One region of the Pseudobacillus sp. FSL P4-0506 genome, then DNA from elsewhere that is predicted to be linked to it. Evidence: riboswitches for the same ligand, from Rfam matches in the RefSeq annotation. Region 1 holds a riboswitch; the other holds the start of a gene.
The links. Region 1 has a riboswitch for cobalamin ahead of MKZ02_RS12905 ((2Fe-2S) ferredoxin domain-containing protein). Riboswitches for the same ligand answer to the same signal wherever they lie in the genome.
Positions count from the first base shown of each region.

Region 1 (3,115 bases):
GAAATGTTTGCCGGAAATCGGGAGCTGGAAGAAAAGTTTTGGCGTGTACGGAAATCAGCAGATAAATCAGAGCTTCTAAATTTATATCCTATTAAAAAAGAGGTGATCTGTTTTTTGGAGGACGCTATTTACTTATTTGAACAAGCACGTGAATGAGGTGGTTATATAGTGAAAAAAGGAGTTGGAAGATCCACCGGTACATTTGGCGAGCTTGCCCAGGGAGAAAAGAATGGTCAGCCATTCCTATTTACGCTGCCTGTTCCCTTAACAAGCAAAGTATGGTTTGTTCCCACTCACTCTCCTGGTGTACGCAGTGACCATCCTTATAAGAGAAAAGCGATCTACGCTGCAGAGCTTGCATTGAAGAGAGCTGGGATGAGTGTAGGAGGAACATTATACTTTTCGTCACAAATTCCTGTCAGCAAAGGGATGGCAAGCAGCTCTGCGGATATAACTGCTGCCGTGCGCGCTGTCGCTATGAGTGTGGGGATAGACTTTACGGACTCAGCTATTGCAGAAATCGCTGCTGCTGTTGAACCGACAGATGGAGTTATGTATCAGGGCATCAATGCCGTGAACCAGAAAACAGGCGAACTGCTCTATTCTTATCCAAATTTCCCTGAGTTGTTTCTTATCGGTTATGACAGTGGGGGACGATTGAATACACAACAGTACTATAGGATGAAAGGTGAATATTCTGCTGCTGCAAAGCTGCAAATGGCTCAATTATTTGATGAAATGCACGACAGTCTCTTGTCCGGCAGTGTACCTGCCATTTTGTCTGCCGTCACGAAAAGCGCGAAGTTAAATGAGGAGCTGCTGCCTAAGCCTTTTTTCTCGTTGTTCGCTGAGCTGGCTAAAAGATTTGAATTGGGAGTCATTGTAGGTCACAGCGGGACCGTGATAGGCTTGCTGTGTCATAGATATGATCCTTCTTTTTTAGAAAAAATGTCTGCCGTCAAGCAGATCATTAAGCAGAAAACAGGCTGGAAGCCTTTCATTTCCGTGCCTGTACCTGCTTTATCTTCTTCTTCATAGTTCAACAAAAGAAACGTTATGTAAAATTTCCCTTGTCAAATGAATGAAGAACCTGCTAATCTAATAAAAGAGTTTGAAATTTAGAAAAATCAGGATGACATACATAAAAATTGAATAATAAGAAGAGAGTGCCCGGGAGAGTCATTTCTGGGATAATAGGGAAATCGGTGAAAGTCCGATGCAGCCCCCGCTACTGTAAACGGTGATGAAATTGTCAACAGCCACTGGCGTAATGCCGGGAAGGGACAAGAGTAAGTGGACCCGTAAGCCAGGAGACCTGCTTTCTTCTTCGAACCATCATTCTTCGGAGGGAAGAACAGGATGACTGTATGGAACGGTGTCGGTGCATTCGGCATGATTACTCGTTCCTTGAGTAGCTTATATACGTAGCTCTTAGTCCTTAACTTCTTCTGAAGTTAAGGACTTTTTTATTTTCCAAAAAGGAGTGGGGAATGTGGCGACATGGGATTTAACAGAAATGAACCATCATGTATTCATTTGCAATGGTTCGAGCTGTATGCGAAAAGGCGGAGAAGAGGTCACGCAGACAGTCAGAGAAGAAATAAAAAAACGGGAGCTTGATGTTCGGGTGCATACGACAAGAACAAGATGTAACGGCCGCTGTAAAGATGCTTGTGTCGTCATCGTTTACCCGGAAGGCACATGGTACCACGAGGTGGATGAACAGCTCGCAGAGAAAATTGTGGCTTCCCATCTCCAAGAAGGCCAGCCGGTTGAAGAAGCTGTCACGTACACTTATTACGAAAAAGGCATGATTCTTCAAAATGACCGTGTAACCGGTGTGGCCAAAGATAAAGAAAAGCAAACAGCCAAGTAAGCAGAGGAGGGCGAATAGAGTGAAGGGAAAATTATTGGTTGTCGGATTTGGACCGGGCAGCGCAGAGCACATTACAGAACGGGCCAAGGAAGCGCTAAAGGAAAGCGACTGTATTATCGGTTATAAAACATACGTCGATTTGATCGCAGACTTTATTGAGGGAAAAGAAATCATCAGCACCGGGATGTCAGAGGAAGTGAGCCGTGCACAGGCCGCTGTTAAATTAGCGGAAGAAGGAAAAACGGTGGCGGTCATTTCAAGCGGAGATGCCGGTGTCTATGGCATGGCAGGTCTTGTCTATGAAGTACTCGTTGAACAAGGTTGGAAAGAAGCGGACGGCGTGGGAGTAGAGATTGTACCGGGAATTTCGGCGATCAATTCCTGTGCTTCTCTTCTTGGGGCACCGGTTATGCACGATGCTTGCACAATCAGCTTAAGTGACCATCTAACGCCGTGGGATTTGATTGCCAAGCGGATAGAAGCAGCAGGGGCAGCTGATTTTGTCATCGCTTTATACAATCCAAAGAGCGGAAGAAGAACGAGACAAATTGCGGAAGCGCAGCGCATTTTATTAAAGCACCGTTCACCGGATACGCCAGTCGGCCTCGTCAAGAGCGCTTACCGGGAAAGAGAACAAGTGGTGATCACAGACTTGAAGAATATGCTGGATCATGATATCGGCATGCTGACGACCGTAATCATTGGCAATTCAACCACATTCCTTTACGACAACAAAATGATTACACCGAGGGGCTATCAGCGCAAATATACATTAACATCAGAAAAGCAGCCGCTAAAGCCGCACGAACGGTTGAAGCCGAAAAATGAGCCGTGGGCTCTTCATGGAGGGCAAGAGGAGAAAACAGACCTGTACAAGCTTGGAATGAAAGCGCTCCGCCTTTTAGATGGAAAAGACAAACAAGAGACAAGTCAGCCGCTGTTCAAGAGAAAAGTAGAATCCATTTTTGAAGTAGCTGTCAGCCCGGGAGTGGCGAATAAGGTGTTCTCGGCTGAGCAAATGCTCGTTCTTTCAAAAGCAGCCGGAGAAAAAGGGGCTATCGAATATACGCCTCATCACCAAGTAATTTTACGGGTGCCGACAGAAGATCCTCATCAAGTAACAGCTTCCTTAAAAGATGCCGGATTTTTGCTTTCACCTATTGGGGATGTTGCAACGGTGAAAGCCTGTGACTTCTGTGACGGAGAAAAGAAAGATGCAATTCCGTACGCTGAACTGCT
Region 1 covers NZ_JBBOOI010000001.1:2,554,346-2,557,460, forward strand. The annotation lists gene MKZ02_RS12895 (MerR family transcriptional regulator) at 1-156, shown strand, start outside; gene MKZ02_RS12900 (GHMP family kinase ATP-binding protein) at 169-1,038, shown strand; cobalamin riboswitch at 1,148-1,337, shown strand; gene MKZ02_RS12905 ((2Fe-2S) ferredoxin domain-containing protein) at 1,493-1,876, shown strand; gene cobJ (precorrin-3B C(17)-methyltransferase) at 1,896-3,115, shown strand, end outside.

Region 2 (3,115 bases), 110 kb from region 1:
TTTTAGTTCCCAACCAGGTAATTGATGGTGGGGTGACAGGTATTTCCATTATGCTTTCCCACATTACAGGAGTAAAACTTGGTATCTTTCTTTTTATCTTAAATTTACCGTTTGTATACTTGGGATATAAGCAATTTGGGAAAACTTTTGCCATATCGACTGTATATGGGATTATTATGCTATCTGTCTTCGCCACATTTTTTCACCCGATTATGCCGTTTACTGAGGATATCCTTCTGGCCACAATTTTTGGAGGGATTTTTCTAGGTGTTGGGGTTGGGATGGTCATCCGAAATGGCGGGGCGCTAGATGGGACTGAAGTACTTTCAATTGTGATAAGCAAAAAAGTCCCTTTTTCTGTTGGTGAAATTGTCATGTTCATTAACTTATTTATACTTAGCTCTGCAGGGTTTGTCTACACGTGGGATCGTGCGATGTATTCTATCCTAGCTTATGTGGTAGCTGCTAAAGCGATCGATATTGTCGTTGCCGGGATGGAAGAATCAAAATCGGCATGGATTATTAGCGATGAAGCAAGAGAGATAGGCGATGCCATTAATAGCCGATTAGGAAGAGGCGTCACTTATTTACATGGAGAGGGCGCTTATACAGGTGATGACAAAAAGGTTATATTTTGCATCATTACCCGTTTGGAAGAATCTAAATTAACCACAATCGTGGAGGAGATCGATGCTTCGGCTTTCCTGGCCATTGCAGATATTTCGGAAGTGCGCGGTGGACGGTTTAAAAAGAGAAACATCCATTAAATTATTAATCTATTTGCGATCACAACTGTACATATTTTTCAGTTGGCAGACAAAGTCCACAAGGTAAAACATACTTTTTAAAAAGTATGTTTTTATTTATTTATGTGTAAAATTCAAATTCAAAACCATCCTATTTGGTTAAGATTAAGGAGCGAGCCTCGGGGAATATTAAACTAATACTAACTAAAAGAAAGGAGAAGTTTCATGTGGAAACATATTTTATCCAGTATTGGAATTGGCGGAGTAGCGATTGATACAGCTCTTCAAAAAGAGGCTTACCACAGAGGGGATAAAATTGAAGGAACAGTATTGATTAATGGCGGCCGGGCTGCGGAACCAATTGATGCACTCATTGTTTCTTTGCATCTGCAAATGGATGAAGTTCGCGAAGACAGTGATTTTGCATACCATGACAAAGATGTAAAAGAAATTCTTATCCCGATTCAACGTGAAATCCAGCCTAAAGAAAAGCTAACGATTCCTTTCTCGCTGGAAATTGACCTTGAACATCCACCTACCAGTGATACAAATAAAACCTTTTTAAAAACAACCGCTGTGATTCCGCAAGCCGTTGATCCTTCTGGTCAGGATGAATTAATCATTTTAAATTAAATAAGGACAGAAAAATAAATCAAGGCTTGCACAGGAGAATTTTCATTGTTATACTAATCCGGACACAACATTTAGTGGTAATGCTTTAATTAAATCAATATTTAGTAAAAAGGTGCTGTCACAGCTTAATAGGGAATTCGGTGAAATACCGAAGCTGTCCCCGCAACTGTAAGTGTGAACGACCGCAGATCAATCCACTGTCTAATAGATGGGAAGGAATGTGGAAGGAAGAAGCACAAGCCAGGAGACCTGCCTTTTTACTGCGTGTACTCTTCTTCGGGAGTTGGGAAGAAAGCGCGGAGAAAATAAAAATGTCTTTCGTTCAGACAAGCTCTTTTGATGATGCTTAGGAGCAGGTCTGTCCCATTTTTCATTAAACTTTTATTTCTTCGCTCTTATCCCATCTTTCATCTAGAAAGATGGTTTTTTTATGGACAAAAAAATCTCTTTCTAAACTACTTATCGTTTAGGAGGAACAAATATGATTCAAACAGTACAAAGTGTGGCAGAAGAGGCGTTCAGTGAAATTCAAAAAGAATTCCCCTCTATTGAACTGGCAAGCTACAAGAAAAAAGTAAGGGTAACTTTGGATACGAGAGAGGGATGGACAAATGAGCAGGTTCAGCAGCTGCTTTTACATTCAGCCGTGGAGCGGATCACAAGTGAAGAACCGGATTGGACATTTGTAGCTGCCCGTCTGTATTTACAACAATTATATAAGCAAGCAGCTATAACACGTGGGGAAAACACCAATAGGTATGGCAGCTTCTTGAACCTTATTCACCTTCTGCTGAAAGAAGGAATATACAATCCGCAGTTAACGACAGCTTATACGGAAGCGGAGATTAATGAGTTAAGCACCATCATTGATCCTGATAAAGATCACTTATTTACATACATCGGAATTGTTACATTGAGCGAAAGATATTTAGCTCATACGCTCGACAAGCAGCCAGCAGAGCTTCCGCAGGAAAGATGGCTCATTATTGCGATGACGTTAATGATGAACGAACCTCAATCGGTACGTCTCCAATACGTAAAAGAAGCATATTGGGCTCTTTCTAATTTATATATGACAACAGCTACGCCAACACTTGCCAATGCCGGGAAATCATACGGCCAGCTGTCAAGCTGCTTTATCGATACGGTGGACGACAGCCTGCAAGGGATCTTTGATGCCAATACGGACGCTGCCAATTTGAGCAAAAATGGAGGGGGCCTGGGCATTTACTTAGGGAAAATTCGCAGCCAGGGCAGTGACATTAAAGGATTCAAAAATGTCAGCTCCGGCGTGATTCCATGGATGAAACAGCTCAATAATACGGCCGTTTCTGTCGATCAGCTCGGACAGCGTCAGGGGGCGATCGCTGTTTATCTCGATGTCTGGCATAAAGACATTTTTTCCTTTTTAGAAACCCGTTTGAATAACGGAGATGAACGCCGCCGAACACATGATTTGTTTACCGGTATAACGATACCGGATTTGTTTATGGAAGCTGTTGATAACAGGGAAGAATGGCATTTATTTGACCCGCATGAGGTAAGGAAGGTAATGGGCTACTCGCTTGAAGACTCATTTGATGAAAAAAGAGGAGCAGGTACATTTAGAAACCGGTATAAAGAGTGTGCGGCTCATCCAGCGCTCAGCAAAAAAACCGTGCCGGCTATTGAGATTATGAAAGCTATTATGATTTCCCAGCTTGAAACAGGCACCCCTTATATGTTTTACAGGGATA
Region 2 covers NZ_JBBOOI010000001.1:2,662,278-2,665,392, forward strand. The annotation lists gene MKZ02_RS13445 (YitT family protein) at 1-767, shown strand, start outside; gene MKZ02_RS13450 (sporulation protein) at 972-1,379, shown strand; cobalamin riboswitch at 1,473-1,650, shown strand; gene MKZ02_RS13455 (ribonucleoside-diphosphate reductase subunit alpha) at 1,861-3,115, shown strand, end outside.
Region 2: another riboswitch for cobalamin. It lies ahead of MKZ02_RS13455 (ribonucleoside-diphosphate reductase subunit alpha); the one in region 1 lies ahead of MKZ02_RS12905 ((2Fe-2S) ferredoxin domain-containing protein).